One region of the Kitasatospora sp. NPDC001539 genome, then DNA from elsewhere that is predicted to be linked to it. Evidence: predicted binding sites of a transcription regulator. Region 1 holds the regulator's gene; the other holds the start of a gene.
The links. Region 1 encodes HrcA, which represses chaperone genes, less so after heat shock. Its sites were predicted from a motif close to TTNGCACTCNGNNNNNCNGAGTGCNAA; they were not measured.

Region 1 (9,400 bases):
GCCCCGGTGTTGAAGATCAGCCGGTAGTCCTCGATGCCCTCGTCCCGGGCCACCGCGCCCGCCTCGGCGAGCAGTTCGCCGACGGTCTGCGGCTCGGCGGCGGCCAGGGCGGCGGCGTTCGGGTAGTGGGCGTGCGGGATGACAAGGACGTGCACGGGGGCCTTGGGGGCGATGTCGCGGAAGGCGAGGGTGCGCTCCGTCTTGCGCACCACGGTCGCCGGGATCTCGCCCGCCACGATCTTGCAGAACAGGCAGTCGGGCTGCGGCTCGCCGGCCATCGGCTTCTCCTCGGGTTGGTCGTGGATCACGTCGCGTCGGGTCGTGGATCACGGCCTCACGGGCCGTACGGGCGCAGCCTAGCCGAGCGGCGCGACCGCCCGCCGGTACTCCCGCAGGTGCTTCCGGCGCACCGAGCGCATGCCGACGACGTCCCCCTCGGACACCTCGAAGTCCTCCGACAGGAACATCACCGCCAGGTAGACGAAGCCCAGCAGCCAGCGCCGGGTGAGCCGCCAGGTGTTCGGGCGCATGACGCCCTTGCGGCGCACCACCCGCATCGCCAGGATCCCCTTGCCCACGCTGAACCCGGTGAGCCGGGTGAGCACCACCTGGTTGAGGAACGAGGCGAGCAGGCCGGCGACCAGCAGCGTCACGAAGTACGGCACCACCGGGCCGCTGCCGTGCCGGACGGCGTGGCCGGCCGCGTGCGCGACCGGCTTCGGGCGGCCCGCCGCGTCCACGGCCCTGGCGGCGGCGAAGCCGAGGCCCACGGCGAGGACGAAGTCGAGCACGGTCGCCAGGAAGCGCCGCCCGCCGCCGGCCTCCTTCGGGCACGGCGGCAGCACGGTCGGCGGGTGCGGGTAGGGCTGCTGGCCGTACGGCTGCGGCGGCTGCCCGTACGGCCGCGGCGGCTGCTGTTGCCCGTACGGCTGGGCGTAGGGCCCCCGGGCGTACGGGTCGGGCCCGTGGCCGTACCGCTGCGACAGCGGCTGCGGCGGCTGCGCGCAGCCGTTCTGCGGGTACTGCGGCGGCGGATGACCCTGTGCCATGTGCTCCCCCGTGAGCTGTCCGTCAGGACCGTGATCACGCCATCGACACGACCGTGATCAAGAACAGCCCCGCATCCTACCCACGCCCGGAGCGGCCGCCGGCCCCGCGGACCCCGCTCCGGGCCGCCCCCGGCTACGCCCAGGGCAGCGGCGGCGTGCGGGCCGGGGTCCGCTCCAGGGCCGCCAGGGCGATCCGCACCGCCTCGGCCAGCTGGGGGTCCTCGCCGGCCGCCCAGTGGTGCGGGGCGAACGGCACCTCGACGTCCGGGTCGACGCCGCGGTTCTCCAGGCCCCAGCCGTAGTTCTCCAGCCAGAACGCGTACTTGGGCTGGGTGACCAGCGTGCCGTCGACCAGCCGGTAGCGGCTGTCGATGCCGATCACCCCGCCCCAGGTGCGGGTGCCGACCACCGGGCCGATCCCGAGCGCCTGGATGGCGGCGTTGACGACGTCGCCGTCCGAGCCGGAGAGCTCGTTGGCGATCGCGACCACCGGCCCGCGCGGGGCGTCCATCGGGTACGGCACCGGGCTGGCGGTGTCCCGGATGACGTCCCAGCCGACGATCCGGCGGGCCAGCTTCTCGATCACCAGCTGCGAGGTGTGGCCGCCGCGGTTGTCCCGGACGTCGACGATCACGCCCTCCCGGGTCATCTCGGTGCTCAGGTCCCGGTGCAGCTGCGCCCAGCCTGCCGTCTGCATGTCCGGGATGTGCAGGTAGCCGAGCCGGCCGCCGGACAGCTCCCGCGTCGCGGCCCGCCGCCCGGCGACCCAGTCGTGGTAGCGCAGCGCCGCCTCGTCGGCGAGCGGGACGACCACCGGGTGGCGCCGGTCGGTGCCGTCCTTGCCGGCCACGGTCAGCTCCACCGGCTGCCCGGCGGTGCCGGCCAGCAGCGGCGCCGGGCCGGTGACCGGGTCCACCGGGCGGCCGTCGACGGCCAGCACCGCGTCGCCCGGGCGGATCGCCGCGCCGGGTGCGGCCAGCGGCGAGCGGGCCCGCGGGTCGGAGGACTCGCCCGGCAGGATGCGGGCGATCCGCCAGTGCTCGCCGTCCTTCACCAGGTCCGCGCCCAGCAGGCCCTGGCGGCGCGCGGGCTCGGTGTAGCGGCCGTTCGGGATCACGTAGGCGTGCGAGGTGCCGAGTTCGCCGTGCACCTCCCAGAGCAGGTCGACCAGTTCGTCGTGGGAGCCGACCCGCTCGACCAGCGGCCGGTAGCGCTCCAGCACCCCCGCCCAGTCCACCCCGCCGAGGTCGGGGCGCCAGAAGTTGTCCCGCATCAGCCGGCCGGTCTCGGCGTACATCTGCCGCCACTCGGCGGCCGGGTCGACGCTCACCCGCAGCCGGGCGAGGTCGACGGTCGTCTCGTCGTCCTCGCCGCCCGCCCTGCGGTCGGCCGGGACGATCCGCAGCTCGCCCTCGTCCAGCACGGCCACCCGGGTGCCGTCCCCGCTGACCGCGAACCCGTCGACGCCGTGCACCAGTTGCTCGACCCGGCGCTTCCTGAGGTCGAAGCGCTCCAGCACCGGCCGCGGCCGTTCGTCGTCCAGGGAGGCCGCCTCGTCGCCGAGTTCGCCGAGCAGCGGCGCCCTGGTCCACAGCACGCCGTCCTTGGCCGCGGACAGCGCGTGGAACCGGCCGCCCTCCACCGGGAACGGGACGATCCGGTCGGCGATGCCGTCCAGGTCCACCCTGGTCACCGGCACGGCCTCGGCCCCGCCCTCGCCCTCCGCCCTGCCGTCCGCCGCGCGGCCCCCGGGCTCGTCCTCCTCCCCGCCGAGCGGCCGCCCGGCCCGCTGGGGCCCGAACGGGGACGGCGTGTCGGCGGCCAGGGTGATCAGGTACGGGCGGCAGCCGTTCGGGAAGGACAGGTCGAAGGCGTGCGCGTCGTACACCGGGTCGAAGTTGCGCACCGACAGGAAGGCCAGGTAGCGGCCGTCCGCGGTGAAGGCGGGCGAGGTGTCGACGAAGCGCTGCTGGGTGACCTCGCCGACGGTGCGGGTGGCCAGGTTCGCCAGCACGATCTGGCGCAGCGAGTAGGGGCCCACCCCGTGCACCGGGCGGGACCACGCCAGCCAGGCCGAGTCCGGGCTGAACGCCAGGCCGCTGACCTCGCCGTCGGTGCTGCGCTCCAGTTCGTGCACGGCGCCGTCGGCCAGCGCGACCAGCAGCAGCCGGCCGTCGTGCACGCCGAGCGCCGCCTGCTTGCCGTCCGGGGAGACCACCAGCGAGTTGACCCGGCCGATCCGCCCCGCGGCCAGCCTGCGCCGCTCGGCGCCGTGCACCGCGGGCGCGTACTCCAGGGCGTCCTCGCCCTCGGCGTCGGACACCCACAGCACGCCCTGGGCGCCGTCCTCGCCCGGCACCACCGCGGCCAGCCGCCCGCGCACCCCCGGGGTCGCGTCCAGCACCCGGGCCGGGCCCTCCCGGTGGGTCAGCCAGTGCACGCCGCCGCGCACCACCACGGCGGCGGCCCGGCCGGTGCGGTCCGGGTCGACGGACTCCAGCCAGTGCGCGGCGTGCACCGGGCCCGGGCGGCGGCCGGTGCGCGGACCGGCGAGCCGGATGTCCAGGCGGCGCGGCTCGGTGCCGTCCAGGTCGTCCAGCAGCCAGAGGTCGCCGGCCCGGTGGAAGACGACCCTGGTGCCGTCGGTGCTGGCGTTGCGGGCGTAGAAGCCGTCCGGGTCACCGGTGTGGCGGCGCAGGTCGGACCCGTCCGGGCGGCTGGACCACAGCTCGCCGACGCCCTCGTGGTCGGACAGGAAGGCGATCCGGCCGTCCTGCCCTCCGGAACCGGGCACCCACAGCGGGGAGTCGAGCTGCCCGTCCAACTCCTCGTGCACGCGGGTGAACTCGTCCCGCCCCAGCCACAACTTGCCGGCCCGGCCGCCCCGGTAGCGCTTCCACCAGGCCGGCTCGCGGTTGTTGACGGTCACCAGCAGGACGCGATCGCCGTCCGGCTCGAAGGCCAGGCCGCCGACCGGCCCGTACGGCAACCGCAGCGGCTCGCCGCCGTCCAGCGGCACCGCGTACGCCCAGGTGTGGCGGGCACTGGCCGCACCGGCGCTGGTGGTGGCGATCGGGCGGCCGTCGGCCGTCCAGCCCTGCACCCGGGTCTGGTGGCTGCCCCAGTGGGTGAGCCGCCGGGACGGCCCGCCGTCCACCGGCACCACGTGCACCTCCGGGGCGCCGTCCCGGGGCGAGGAGAAGGCGATGTGCCGGCCGTCCGGGGAGAACCGCGGGTGGTGCACCGGGAGGTGGTCGGCCGTCAGCCGCCAGGCCCGGCCGCCGTCCAGCGGGGCCACCCACAGGTCGTCCTCGGCGACGAAGGTGACCAGGTCACCGTGCAGATGGGGATGGCGCAGGTAGGCGCCCGCGGAGGTGCTCAGGTAGTCCGTCACCCGGCCAGCGTAGGCAGGCCCGGGCGGGGGCCGCTGCGCTTTTCCCAACTCCCCCGCGGGCGGGGGTTTGAAGACGGGCGCTAGGCCCAGCGGCCGGTGCGGCCCAGGAGCAGGGCGCCGGCGGCGACCCCGGCGGTGGAGGTGCGCAGCACCGACGGGCCCAGCCGGTACGGCTTCGCGCCCGCCTCGGCGAAGGCGGCCAGCTCCTCCGGGGAGACCCCGCCCTCCGGGCCGACCACCAGCACGATGTCGCCCGCCTGCGGCAGCGCGGCGTGCGCCAGCGGTTCGGCGCCCTCCTCGTGCAGCACAGCGGCCAGCGCGGCCTGCGCCAGCAGCGGGGCCAGCTGCCTGGTGGTCATCAGCTCGCGCACCTCGGGGAAGCGCAGCCGGCGGGACTGCTTGCCGGCCTCCCTCGCGGTGGCCCGCCACTTGGCGAGCGCCTTGGCGCCGCGGTCGCCCTTCCACTGGGTGATGCAGCGGGAGGCCGCCCAGGGGATCACCACGTCCACGCCGACCTCGGTCATGGTCTCCACCGCCAGCTCGCCGCGGTCGCCCTTGGGCAGCGCCTGGACGACGACGATCCGCGGCGCCGGCTCGGGCTCCCGGCGCACGGCGGCCACCGCGACGTCGATCGCGTCCTTGCCGAGCACCTCGGCGACCGTCCCGTCCGCACCGAGCCCGTGGCCGTCGGCGAGGGTCACCGCCTCGCCGGCCTCCAGCCGCTTCACCGCGGCCGCGTGCCGGCCCTCCGCCCCGTCCAGGCGCACCAGCGCCCCGGGCTCGGCGGCGGCGATCCGCTCGGTCTCGACGACGAAGACGGGGGCGGTCATGGGGTGGTCCTCCGGAGGGGGTGGGCGGAACGGCAACGCGAAGGGGGTGCCGGGGTCGGACCCCGACACCCCCTTCCGGACGGCTCACCGGCCGTTGAACGCGTCCTTCAGTCGCGAGAACAGGCCCTGCTGCCCCGGCGCGAACTGGCCGGCCGGGCGCTCCTCGCCGCGCAGCACGGCGAGCCGGCGCAGCAGCTCCTCCTGCTCGGCGTCGAGCTTGGTGGGCGTCTGCACCTCGACGTGCACTATCAGGTCGCCCCGGCCGCCACCGCGCAGGTGGGTGATGCCCCGGCCGTGCAGCGGGATCGACTGGCCGGACTGGGTGCCGGGCCGGATGTCGACCTCCTCCAGTCCGTCCAGGGTCTGCAACGGCACCTGGGTGCCGAGCGCGGCGGCCGTCATCGGGATGGTGACGGTGCAGTGCAGGTCGTCCCCGCGCCGCTGGAAGACGGTGTGGGTGGTCTCGGCGATCTCGACGTACAGGTCGCCGGCCGGGCCGCCGCCGGGGCCGACCTCGCCCTCGCCGGCCAGCTGGATCCGGGTGCCGTTGTCGACACCGGCCGGGATCTTGACGGTCAGGGTGCGGCGGGCGCGGACCCGGCCGTCACCGGCGCACTCGGGGCACGGGGTCGGCACGACGGTGCCGAAGCCCTGGCACTGCGGGCAGGGGCGGGAGGTCATGACCTGCCCCAGGAAGGAGCGGGTGACCTGGGAGACCTCGCCCTTGCCGCGGCACATGTCGCAGGTCTGCGCCGAGGTGCCGGGGGCCGCGCCCTCGCCGCTGCAGGTGGTGCAGGTGACGGCGGTGTCGACCTGGAGTTCCTTGGTGGTGCCGAAGGCGGCCTCCTCCAGGGTGATCTCCAGGCGGATCATGGCGTCCTGGCCGCGGCGGGTGCGCGAGCGCGGGCCGCGCTGGCCGGCCGCGGCGCCGAAGAAGGCGTCCATGATGTCGGAGAAGCCGAAGCCCGCCGCGCCGGCGCCGAAGCCGCCCGCACCACCGCCGCCACCCGGCGACAGCGGGTCCCCGCCGAGGTCGTAGACCTGGCGCTTCTGCGGATCGGAGAGCACCTCGTAGGCGGCGTTGATCTCCTTGAACCGCTCCTGCGTCTTCGGGTCCGGGTTGACGTCCGGGTGCAGTTCGCGTGCCAGGCGCCGGAACGCCTTCTTGATCTCGTCCTGCCCCGCATCCCGTCGGACGCCGAGTACCGCGTAGTAGTCCGTGGCCACCAAATGCTCCGCTTGTTCCGCCTGTAGTAGTGCGACTGGACACCACCGCCAGAGGGCTGACGGTGGCTGCTTGCTACGACTCGGCCAGGATCTGCCCCACGTACCGTGCCACCGCGCGCACCGCCCCCATTGTGCCCGGGTAGTCCATCCGGGTCGGACCGATCACACCCAGCTTGGCCACGCTCTCGTCGCCCGAACCGTAGCCCACCGACACGACCGAGGTGGAATTCAGCCCTTCGTAGGCGTTCTCCCGCCCGATCCGGACCGTCATCGCGGCATCCGTGGTCTCACCCAGGAGGCGGAGCAGGACGACCTGCTCCTCCAGGGCCTCCAGCACCGGCTGGATGGTCAGCGGGAAGTCGTGCCCGAGGCGGGTCAGGTTGGCCGTGCCGGCCAGCATGATCCGCTCCTCGTTCTGCTCGGCCAACGCCTCGAACAGGGTCGCCAGGACCGTGCTGACGGTCGGGCGGTCGATCTGCTCGAAGGTCGCCGGAAGGTCCTCCAGCAGGCCCGGGACGTCGGGCAGCCGCTGGCCGGCGGCCCGCGCGTTGATCCGCGCCCGCAGGTCGGCCAGAAGCGTCTCGCCGACCGTGCCCGGGCAGTCCACCATCCGCTGCTCGACCCGGCCGGTGTTGGTGATCAGGACGAGCATCACCTTGGCCGGGGCGAGCGCCACCAGCTCGATGTGCCGGACGGTGGAGCGGGTCAGCGAGGGGTACTGCACCACGGCGACCTGCCGGGTGAGCTGGGCGAGCAGCCGCACCGTGCGGGCGACCACGTCGTCCAGGTCGACGGCACCGTCGAGGAAGTGCCGGATCGCCCGCCGCTCCGGGGCGCTCATCGGCTTGACCTCGGCAAGCTTGTCGACGAACAGCCGGTAGCCCTTGTCGGTGGGGATGCGCCCGGCACTGGTGTGCGGCTGGTGGATGTAGCCCTCCTCCTCCAGCGCCGCCATGTCGTTGCGCACGGTGGCCGGGGAGACCCCGAGGTTGTGCCGCTCCACCAGGGCCTTGGAGCCGACCGGCTCCTCGGTGCCGACGTAGTCCTGGACGATCGCGCGCAGCACGGCGAGCTTGCGGTCGTCCAGTTGGCGGACCTCACCGGCCATGGGGCACGCACCTCCGTCTTCGCACGTTGTCCGTCTGTGATGCTGCGGGCCGCTCGGGCAAGGGCCCCGACCCTGGCACTCTGCGCACACGAGTGCCAAAACCGTACCTGCCAGTGTAAGGCCCGGGTCCTATCGCAGGAACGGCCCGGCCGGGGTGATCCTCCCCGCAGTCCGGGGGGCGCGCCGCCGGGGCGCGGACCCCGGGGCGCGGGCCCGGCCGCCGCAACTCGCGGTGCGGGGGTGGTGCCCCGGGGCCGTCCGGGTGGCAGCATCGAAAGCGACGGCGAACGGAGGAGCAAGCGATGTCGAGCTCGGGCCAGCACACCCGCTTCGCACCCGACCGCGGCCTGACCGGCCGCATGGTCGCGACGATGTTCGTGATCGGGCTGCTGTACGTCGGTTTCACGGGCCTGCTGATCGCGCTGCTGCGCGGGGCCTGGCCGCTGATCGTCCTGATCTCCGGCGGGCTGTTCGTGGCCCAGTTCTGGTTCAGCGACAAGATCACCGAACGGGCGATGGGCGCCCGCCCGGTGAGCGCGGAGCAGTTCCCCCAGCTGCACGGCACCGTCGACCGGCTCTGCGCCCTCGCCGACATGCCCAAGCCCCGGGTGGCGGTCGCCGACAACGACATGCCGAACGCCTTCGCCACCGGAAGGAACCCGCAGAACGCCGTGGTCTGCGTGACCACCGGCCTGCTGCGCCGCCTCGAACCGGAGGAGCTCGAGGGCGTCCTCGCGCACGAGCTGTCCCACGTCGCCCACCGGGACGTCGCGGTGATGACCATCGCCGGCTTCCTCGGCGTGCTCGCCGGGGCGATGACCAGGATCGCCGTCTACGGCGGCTTCATGGGCGGCGGGCGCAGCAACAACGACCAGAACGCGGCCGTCGTGGCACTGATCATCCCGCTGGTGTCGATGGTCGTCTACGCGATCAGCTTCCTGCTCACCCGGCTGCTCTCCCGCTACCGCGAGCTGGCCGCCGACCGGGCCGCCGCCCAGATCACCGGCCGGCCCAGCGCCCTGGCCTCGGCGCTCACCAAGGTGACCGGGCAGATCGCCGCCATCCCCACCGAGGACCTGCGCAAGTCCCAGCCGTACAACGCCTTCTACTTCGCCCCCGCGCTGAGCGCCCGGGAGACCGCCTCGCAGCTGTTCTCCACCCACCCGACGCTGGAGAAGCGGCTGGCGCAGCTGGCGAAGATCTCCGAGCAGCTCGGCCGCTGATCCCCTCCCCCGAAGCCTCGGCCGCCGAGCCCCTCCGCCCCGAAAGGACCGCCGTGGGATTCCTGGACGCCCTGTTCGGCCGCACCAAGCCCGTCAAGCCCGACCTCGACCAGTTGTTCGGCGTGCCGTCCGCCGCGCTCACCCTGGAGGCCGGGGCCGCCTTCACCCCCACCGGGCTCGGTTCGGTCTGCTTCGCGGCCGTCGAGGGCGCGGCCTTCGTCCAGGTCGAACAGCAGGTCCGGGCGCTGCTGGACGCCGACACCGAACGCGGCGGCGTCCCGGTGGAGGCCTCCAAGGACGGCTACGGCTACTCCTGGCTGCTCGCCCGGCACACCCCCGAGGAACTGCCCGAGCTGGTGAACGACCTGCACGCCGTCAACAGCGAGCTGGAGGCGAACGGCTTCGGTCCGCAGCTGCTCTGCTCGCTGGTGGGCTTCCGCAACCCGCAGGGCCAGTCGCTGGCCCTGGTGTACCTCTACAAACGCGGTTCCTTCTACCCGTTCGCCCCGATGCCGGGCGGCGGCGAGCGGCGCAACAGCCCGCTGGAGCTCCAGGTCAACGCGATGCTG
Region 2 (9,400 bases), on a different contig from region 1:
CCCCGAACACCGCCGTCCAGCCGTGCATCAGCAGGTAGTACGCGCCGTTGCTGGCGTCGACGTGCCGGAGCAACCCCAGCAGGTCCCCCAGCGAACGGGTGGACACCGTCCAGGTCGCGATCTCGTCCCGCCAGGGCTCGGGCGTCCCCACCCGGTACGAGCCGACGGCCAGCATGACCACCGCGGGCCAGAACCACACCTGCCCCAGCAACCGGACGGCCGGGCGTACAGCTGCTGTCATCACGGCCTTCGTCTCCTTCGGCGGCGTGCCGGGGCGATGGGAACACTTGTCGGCAGGCTACGTGACCTGCTCTGACGCCCCGTCGGCACCCGCCCCCCGGCGTCATCCCCGGCCACCCGCCCCCAGGCGACCCCCGATCCGGTACGCTGTGAACGGCCTGGTCACAGACCGGCCTCGCCTCAGTAGCTCAGGGGATAGAGCACGGCTCTCCTAAAGCCGGTGTCGCAGGTTCGATTCCTGTCTGGGGCACAGCACGGCGCCGCAACTCGCAGGCCCCCGTCCGGCTCGGACGGGGGCCTGCGGCGTTGCCGGCCGGGGGCCGTCAGCGGACGGGTTCGTCCGGGCGGTCGACGGGGTCGCCGAGCTCCGCGTCCTCGGCGCGCGGCGGACGGACGTAGGGCACGATGACCCGCTGGACGCGGGGGCGGGTGAGCCAGTTGACCCGCCGTACGTCCCTGGCCAGGGCGCCCGGCCGCCAGAGCTCGATCAGGGCGGTCACCACGCCCAGGACGACGCCGGCGGCCAGCCAGCCGGCCAGGACGTCGCTGGGCCAGTGCACCCCGAGGGCGACCCGGGTCCAGCCGATGGTGAGCACCGTGCCCGCGGCCACCGCGCAGGCGGCCGTCCGGCCTCGGCGGTGGACCCGGTACCAGACCAGGCCGACCAGGACGGCACAGGTGATCGCCGAGGCCATCGCGTGCCCGGAGGGGAAGGCTGGACCGCCGGCGTGCGAGACCGGGTCGCCGAAGGCGGGGCGTTGGCGGCCGACGGCCAGCTTCAGCGCCCACTGGGCGCCCCACCCGACCAGCGCCTGGGCGGCCACCCAGCCGGCCAGCGTCCTGGCCCCGATCAGCAGGAGCCAGGTGGCCGCGAGGCCGAGGAGGACACGCATGGTGACGGGCCCGCCGATGTCGGAGAGGGTCTGCACCGAGGCGGTCCAGATCCGGTGCTCCCGTGCGTAGATGTGGAGTTCGGTGACCCAGTCCTGGTCGAACTCGTGCAGAGGGTGCCAGTGGCCGGTCACCAGCACCGCCAGGAGGCCGAACAGCGCGGCACAACCCAGCGCGACCGCGGCGTCCCGGAGGAGGCCGCGGTGACGCTCGGTAGCGGAGGTCGTGCTGTTGGTCAGGTGCATGCCTGACACCTTCCCAGCGCGCCGCGCCGATGGGGAGCTGGGGCGATAGCGATTTGGCATCTTTTGTGAGGAGGACCTGCGTGCGCCGGGGTGTGAGCGCGGGCGGAAGGCGGGGCGCACGGGAACGTACGCGCCCGCTCGCCGGTTCAACGGTCAGGCGGCTTTTCTGTGTGGGGCCGGTGAAGGCGTGCTCCGCTTCGATCGGTCCGGGTAGTCGCGTACGGGCGCGGACCGTGGCTGAACGGTCGCGGACCGTCAGAACCGAAGTGAAAACCGGCAGGATACTGCATCGCCGGGAAGAATCTGAGTGACTTGGGAATGTTGTCCGGATTCTGTTCGTTGGATCGTTACGTGTGAGCCCCCGTAGGGCCCGCACTTCTTGCCCCCGCGGGGCAGGGCAGGCAGACCTCGGCAACACCAGTCAAAGGGAGCAAGCATGGCCACCCGTGCCGTCGTTCGCGACAGGGCCGACCGGAGTCGCGCGGCCCGCCCGACCAACCTCGAGGCCGACCGCGACCTGGTCGGCATGTACCTCGACGAGATCGCCAGGACGCCCCTGCTCGACGCCGCCGAGGAGGTCGAGCTCTCGCTGCGGATCGAGGCCGGCGTGTACGCCCAGCACCTGCTGGACGAGGACCAACTCCCGGACGGCGTCACCCGTGAGGAGCTGGAGGCGATAGCCGAGGACGCGGAGCGCGCCAAGGACGTCTTCATCCGCTCCAACCTCCGCCTGGTGGTCGCGGTCGCACGCCGCTACCCGCGCAGCGGCCTTCCGCTGCTGGACCTCATCCAGGAGGGCAACGCCGGCCTGGTGCGCGCCGTCGAGAAGTTCGACTACGCCAAGGGCTTCAAGTTCTCCACCTACGCCACGTGGTGGATCCGGCAGGCGATCACCCGCTCCATCGCCGACCAGTCCCGGACGATCCGGCTGCCCGTGCACCTGGTCGAGGAGCTCGGCCGGATCCGGCGGGTGCAACGGGAGAAGTCCAAGGAGCTGGGCCGCGAGGCCGAGCCGGCCGAGATCGCGGCCGAGCTGGACACCACCGAGGCCCGGATCAAGGACGTGCTGGACTGGGCGCGCGACCCGGTCAGCCTCAACATGTCGGTCGACGACGAGGGCGAGACCCAGTTCGGCGACCTGGTCGAGGACACCGGGGCGACGTCCCCCGAGGACGCCGTGATGGTCATGCTCCGCCGCGAGGAGCTGGACGACCTGATCGGTCGGCTGGACGACCGCACGGCCTCGATCATCCGCTCCCGGTACGGCATGGAGGACGGTCGCGAGCGCACCCTCACCGAGGTGGGCAAGCAGCACGGCCTCACCCGCGAGCGGATCCGCCAGATCGAGAAGCACGCGCTCGCCGAGCTGAAGAAGATCGCCGACCACGCGGGCTTCGAAGCCGCCTGACGTACCCGGCGCAACGGCCACGGACGACCGAGCCGACTGCCCCTCCCGGGCCCGGATGCGGAACTCCCGCACCCGGGCCCGCGGCGTGCCACGGGGCTCCTACGCTGGAGGGACAGGACGGCGCGAAGGCGAGCAGGGGAGTGGACAAGGTGAGCGAGCAGGAACAGGGCGTGCAGGGACGGAAGGGGAACGGCGGGCAGGTCCAGGGCGAGCACGATCGGCAGGGGCAGGACGCGAGCGGCCGGGCGGCGGGCCAGGAGTCGACGGACCGACGGGCGGCCGCCGCCAAGAGCCGGCTGGACTTCCGCGACCCCTTCGACCAGCAGTCCCGGGACGACACCGACGCCGGCTGGGGTGAGCGCCCCGGGACGGGGGAGAGCGGTGGACGGGGCCTGGACTGGTACCTCAGCCAGCGCCCCCCGCACCACGGGGACTGAGACGGCACGGACGGACCTGCCGCCGGACTGACGGAACGCGGGATCGACGGAACGCGGGATCGGGGGAGCGCGGGACTAACGTGCCGTGACCAGCGCGTCGCGGATCTCGGTCAGCAGTTGGACCTCCTTGGCCTCGGCCTCCGCCGCCTCCTCGGCGGCGGACTTGCGGCGGGCCGCCATCCGGTTCATCGGCACGATCAGCACGAAGTAGACGACGGCCGCAGTGATCAGGAACTGCAGGGCGGCGCTGAGCACCGATCCCCACAGGATGAGGATTCCGGACGTGACCTCACCGGTGGAGCTGACCTCGCAGGGCCCCTTGAGGCAGGAACTGTAGGACGCCAGGTCCTTCGTGCCGAAGACCCCCACGATCGGATTGATCACGCCCTTGACGAAGGCGTTGACGATGTTGGTGAAGGCCGCGCCGATGACCACGGCGACGGCGAGTTCGACGACATTTCCACGCAGCAGGAATTCCTTGAAGCCTTTCATGCCGCCTCGAACGACGAAGTCGTTCCTGGGTTACGGGTGGTCTTCGGCGATCCCGGATTGACAACCCGTACGGCTCACGGAGCCCCCGGGCGGAGGCAGTCCGGCTCCGGCCCGCGCCGGCCCGAAGGCCAGCGCCGCCGCCACCGCGAGCAGCACCAGCGCGGGCACTCCGGCCCGCCGCCGGACGGCGCGACGCCAGCGGTACCACCCGCCGCAGCCGCGCCGGATCGGCGGGAAGCTCGGCAGCTCCAATCGGGGCGGCACGGTGGGGGCGGGCAGCGGGACGGACGGGCTCACGGTCGTCATCGAGGTCACCTCCGGACTCGGTCGGTCGGTTTCGGTGAACCACACGATGCGCGTCCCGGGCGCGGACGGAAATCCCTTTCCCGCAGCCTGTGGATAACCCCGCCCCTGTGGATAGATTCGTACGCCCGAACGAGTGAGACCAGCCTCCCCGCGCTGACGGAAGCCCCGTGCTGACCGCCTGACGGAACCCCCGTGCTGACGGAACGCGGCCGGCCCGGCCAGGGAAAAGGCGAAAGGCCCGCCGCCCCGCACGAAGCGGGGCCGACGGGCCTTCGCGAAACTTCCGGACGGAACGCCGCGGGGCGGCGCCGAGATCAGCTCGCGGCCGCAGCCGGGCTGCTGGAGGAGCTCGACGAGCTGGACGAGCTCGAGGAGCCGGAAGAGGACGACGACGAGCTCGAACCCGACGACGACGTCGAGGAGCCGGAGGACGCACTGCCGCCCACCGAGCTGCTGGAGGACGAGCGGCTGTCGGTCCGGTAGAAGCCCGAGCCCTTGAACACGACGCCCACGGCCGAGAAGACCTTGCGGAGCCGTCCCTGGCATTCGGGGCACGTGGTCAGCGCCTCGTCGGTGAACTTCTGCACCGCCTCCAGGCCGTTGCCGCACTCGGTGCACTGGTACTGGTACGTGGGCACTTGTCTTCCTCCTGGCACTCTCGCCTGATGAGTGCTAACGATGGTCAATGATGCGGCATTCCGCTGGATCAGTCCAGCGACTCCGGTGTGACGTGAGCCGGTGCCGGACCACCGCCGTCCGCCCGTTCAGCCCTTGGCGGCGCCGACCAGCTGCGCCGCGCCGCCGCGCTCGCCGGATCCGGCGACCACGCGGCCGGGTCCGCCCGGCGCCACCAGCAGGTGCCGCATCGACACCAGCGCGAGGAGCCCCAGCCCGGCGCCGATCACCGGCACCAGGAACCCGACTGAGGGCCCGTGGCCGTCGATCAGCTTGCCCGCGGCCATCGAGCCGACCGCCAGCCCCAGTCCGATCGCACCGGTCAGCCAGGTGAAGGCCTCCGTCTTGGCACCGTCCGCGACCAGCGTCTCGACCAGGGTGTAGCCGCTGATCAGGGTGGGCGCGATGGCCAGACCGCAGACCAGTCCGGCCACCGTCAGCGCGATCAGGTTCGGCATCGCCCACAGCACCGAGCAGCCCAGCACCAGCAGGGTGTAGCTCATGACCATCCGCTGCTGGACCGGCCGCCGCCAGGCGATCACGCCGTACAGCACACCGGCCAGCATCGAGCCGCCCGCGAAGATCCCGTACACCGTGCCGCCGGCGTCGTGATGGCCGACCGAGTCGGCGAAGGCGTTCACCGACACCTGCATGCCACCGAACACCGCGCCGACCCCGAGGAAGGCCCCGACCAGCAGCCGGACGCCGGGCGAGGCGAGTGCCGAGGCGCGCCGCGCACCCGGCTGGGGAACGATCCGGGCCGGGGCGGTGCGCCGCTGGGCGGCGAAGGCGAGGCCGCCGACCAGGGTCAGCGAGGCCTCGGCGACCAGTGAGGCCGCCGGGCTGACGAAGGCGGCGATGTTGGCGGCCAGGATCGGGCCGATCACGAAGGTGAACTCGTCCGTCACGGACTCGAAGGCGAACGCGGTGCTCACCTTGGCCGCGGCCGTCGGGGAGGCGCCCTCCGCGGTGAACTTGGCGACCCAGCGGGCCCGGACCATCGCGCCGATCTGCGGCACGCTCGCCCCGGCGGGGACGGCGGCCAGGTACAGGCTCCAGGCCGGTGCGTGGCCGAGGGCCAGGGCGATCAGCAGCGCGACCGAGGCCGCGTGCACCAGCACCGTCGGGACCAGCACGGCGGCCTGGCCGTACCGGTCGGCCAGGCGCCCGGTCTGCGGCCCGATCAGGGCCTGGGAGACCGCGGCGACGGCGGTGACCGTACCGGCGGTGCCGTACGAGCCGTGGGTCTGGGTGACGAGCAGCAGGATGCCCATGCTGAGCATCGCGTACGGCAGTCGCGCGACCAGGGCGGGGGACAGGAACGTCCAGGCGCCGGGCGTGCGCAGCAGTTCCCCGTACCCGACCCGGGCGGGGGCGTCGGTGGCGGTTTCCACGGTGTCGGCCGCGGTCTCGGGGGTGCTGTCCGCGGCGGTGTCGACCGTTCGGCGGGCCGTCACGGTCGGTCCTTCCTGCTGCCTGGTAGCGCGGCAGGGCATGGGGTGGCCCCGACGGCGCCGAGAGTCGTCCTCTCGCGCGTCGACCGGGGTAGATACCGGGTCGGCCGGGCCTGGTGGGCCGGGGCCGGACCGCGGCCGCCGAGCGGTCGCGCCAACTCTGCGTCAGGCAGATGCTGGGGGTGGTCTAGCGGTGGTTATACGGCGTAGTCGAACCAGCATACAGTTACGCGCGTAGACTCCGCCAGGCCACCCCAGGAATCCCAGCCGCCCCACGCCGCCCGGGCGCGCCGGACCGCCCCGGACCGCCCCAACCGCCCGGACCGCCCCAACCGCCCCAGGCGCTCCAGATCGCCCCCCGGCCGCGCCCCGGCCGCCGCCCCGCCCCCGCGCCCCGGCCCCGCGTCCGCCCCGAGACCGGCGCGGCGGCCTCAGCGCCCGTACAGCCAGCCCGCCAGCTTGCCCCCCTTGTCCACGGCCCGCAGCCGCCGCTCCGCCGCCTCGCTGACCTCGTCCGTGGTGACCACCAGCAGCTCGTCCCCGCCGCGCAGCACCGTCGCCTTGTCCGGCACGAAGGAGTTGCCCTCCCGCACCACCAGGGTGACCGCCGCCCCCTTGGGCAGCCGCAGCTCGCTGACCTCCACGCCGGCCATCCGCGAGGCCGGCGACAGCGCGACCGACAGCAGGTGTCCGTGCAGCTTCTCCAGCGGGGCGGACTCGATGCCGAGGTCCTGGCCCAGCGCGCCCTCGCCGATCCGCAGCCGCTTGGCCACCCAGGGCAGCGTCGGCCCCTGGAGCATGGTGAAGACGACGACCAGGATGAAGACGATGTTGAACACGTCCTCGGCCTTGTGGGCGCCGGAGACCACCGGGATGGTGGCCAGCACGATCGGCACCGCCCCGCGCAGCCCGGCCCAGCTGAGCAGCGCCTGCTCGCGGCCGGGCACCTTGAACGGGGTCATGGTGAGCACCACCGAGAGCGGCCGGGCGAGGAAGACCAGCACTCCGCCGACCACCAGCGCGGGCACCACCGCGTCGCCCATGCTCTCCGGGGCGGAGAGCAGTCCGAGCAGCACGAACATGCCGATCTGCCCGATCCAGGCCAGCCCGTCCGCGAAGCCGCGCACGGCCGGTCCGTGCGGCAGCTTGGAGTTGCCGAGGATCACCGCGCAGACGTAGACGGCGAGGAAGCCGGAGCCGTGCAGCAGCGCGCCGCCGGCGTAGGCGAGCACGGTCAGCGCCATCACGGCGATCGGGTAGAGGCCGGAGGAGGGCAGCGCGACGTGCTTGACGCCGTACGCGCCGAGCTTGCCGACGGCGAGGCCGACCGCCGCGCCGATCGCCAGCTCGGCGACGATCGTGCCGATCATGACGTACCAGGGGTCCAGCTCCCCGGTGGTGGCGAAGGCGACGACGAGGATGACCACCGGCGCGTCGTTGAAGCCGGACTCGGCCTCCAGCAGGCCGGTGAGCCGGTGCGGCAGCGGGACCGTCCGCAGCACGGAGAAGACGGCGGCGGCGTCGGTGGAGGAGACGATCGCGCCGAGCAGCAGGGAGGTCCGCCAGTCCAGGCCGACCAGCCAGTGGGCACCCGCCGCGGTGACGAACACGCTGACCCCGACGCCGAAGGTGGCGAGCGCGGTGGCCGCCGGCATCATCGGTCTGACGTCGCGCCAGCTGGTCTTGAGGCCGCCCTCGGCCAGGATCACCACGAGCGCCGCGTAGCCGAGCACCTGGGTGAGCTCGGCGTTGTTGAAGGTGACGCCGATTCCGTTCTGGCCCAGCGCGACGCCGATCCCGAGGTAGATCAGCAGACTCGGCAGCCCTGATCGGGTCGAGAACCGCACGGCGACGACCGCGACGAGGAGGATCACGGAGGCTTCGAGGAGGAGCTGGTTCAGATGGGCGACGTTCACGCAGTGGCACCTCGGGCAGGCATGGGCGGGCGGGGTGTCTGGCGGTGCTGAGGATGTTCGATGAGCAGGGAGAGGGTGCGTCGAGCACCGGGACCGCTAAGAAGGCGTCAATGCTCCTGTTGCGGATCGTTACTCATTCTAACATTTTGCCATATCTTTAGCTTGGTCCCCCGTTCACGGCGCTCCGCCGACTCGGCCTAATGTGGTGCCCTGTCACGGCCGCAGGCCCTGGACACGCCCGCCCGCCCCGAAGTCAGGACCGCAAGGACCCAGATGCCCCGCTCGAAGAAGTTCCGGCGCGCCCGTCTGATCGTGATCGTGCTGGTCGTGCTGCTGGTGGCCGGAGTCGGCTACGGCGGCTACCGCGGGGTCACCGCGGTCCGTGCCTCCTTCCCGGAAGTGGACGGCAGCGTCAAGGTGGCGGGCCTGAGCGCGCCGGTCGACGTCAAGCGGGACGCCAACGGCATCCCGCAGCTGTACGCGGACACCGCCGAGGACCTGTTCCGCGCCCAGGGCTACGTCCAGGCGCAGGACCGCTTCTGGGAGATGGACGTCCGCCGCCACATCACCGCCGGCCGGCTGTCCGAGATGTTCGGCGACGGCCAGGTCGACACCGACGCCTTCATCCGCACCATGGGCTGGCGGCAGGTGGCGCAGAAGGAGTTCGACACCAAGCTGTCGCCCGAGACCAAGAAGTACCTCCAGGCCTACTCGGACGGCGTGAACGCCTGGCTCGCCGAACACCCCGGCGGTGAGAAGGCCTCGCTGGAGTACGCCCTGCTCGGCGTCGTCAACAGCGGCTACAAGCCCGAGCAGTGGACCCCCGTCGACTCGGTGGCCTGGCTCAAGGCGATGGCCTGGAACCTCTCCGGGAACCTCCAGGAGGAGGTCGACCGCTCGCTGCTGGCCCAGGACTTCGGGCCGGACAAGATCGCCGAGCTGTACCCGGAGTACCCGTACTCCCGCAACGGCACCATCGTGAAGACCGGCACCGTCTCCGGCGACACCTACCGCCCCGCCGACGGCTCCACGCCGTCCGGCGCCGCCCCCGGCAGCGCCACCGCCCAGGGCGCGGCCACCACCAAGGCGCTGATGCAGGGCCTCACCGACCGGATCGACGCGATGCCGCAGCTGCTCGGCCGCCCCGGCCAGGGCATCGGCTCCAACTCCTGGGTGGTCGCGGGCTCGCACACCACCACGGGCAAGCCGCTGCTGGCGAACGACCCGCACCTCGGCCCCGGCCTGCCCTCGGTCTGGTACCAGATGGGCCTGCACTGCCGGACCGCCTCGCCCGCCTGCCAGTTCGACGTCTCCGGCTTCACCTTCGCCGGCATGC

Region 2: the regulator HrcA is predicted to act here: its motif matches at 4,669-4,695, upstream of ABT247_RS10075 (FmdB family zinc ribbon protein).

The regions. Positions count from the first base shown of each region.
Region 1 covers NZ_JBEPAK010000052.1:6,813-16,212, forward strand. Annotated here, with positions in the region: gene ABT247_RS11535 (histidine triad nucleotide-binding protein) at 1-278, opposite strand, end outside; gene ABT247_RS11540 (RDD family protein) at 357-1,049, opposite strand; gene ABT247_RS11545 (S41 family peptidase) at 1,183-4,443, opposite strand; gene ABT247_RS11550 (16S rRNA (uracil(1498)-N(3))-methyltransferase) at 4,524-5,273, opposite strand; gene dnaJ (molecular chaperone DnaJ) at 5,358-6,500, opposite strand; gene hrcA (heat-inducible transcriptional repressor HrcA) at 6,574-7,608, opposite strand; gene htpX (zinc metalloprotease HtpX) at 7,911-8,831, shown strand; gene pspAB (PspA-associated protein PspAB) at 8,885-9,400, shown strand, end outside.
Region 2 covers NZ_JBEPAK010000042.1:25,219-34,618, forward strand. Annotated here, with positions in the region: gene ABT247_RS10040 (glycosyltransferase family 39 protein) at 1-241, opposite strand, end outside; tRNA gene ABT247_RS10045 (tRNA-Arg) at 418-490, shown strand; gene ABT247_RS10050 (phosphatase PAP2 family protein) at 564-1,376, opposite strand; gene ABT247_RS10055 (sigma-70 family RNA polymerase sigma factor) at 1,813-2,784, shown strand; gene ABT247_RS10060 (hypothetical protein) at 2,934-3,221, shown strand; gene mscL (large conductance mechanosensitive channel protein MscL) at 3,297-3,713, opposite strand; gene ABT247_RS10070 (hypothetical protein) at 3,744-4,019, opposite strand; gene ABT247_RS10075 (FmdB family zinc ribbon protein) at 4,334-4,657, opposite strand; gene ABT247_RS10080 (MFS transporter) at 4,784-6,151, opposite strand; gene ABT247_RS10085 (potassium/proton antiporter) at 6,580-8,064, opposite strand; gene ABT247_RS10090 (penicillin acylase family protein) at 8,338-9,400, shown strand, end outside.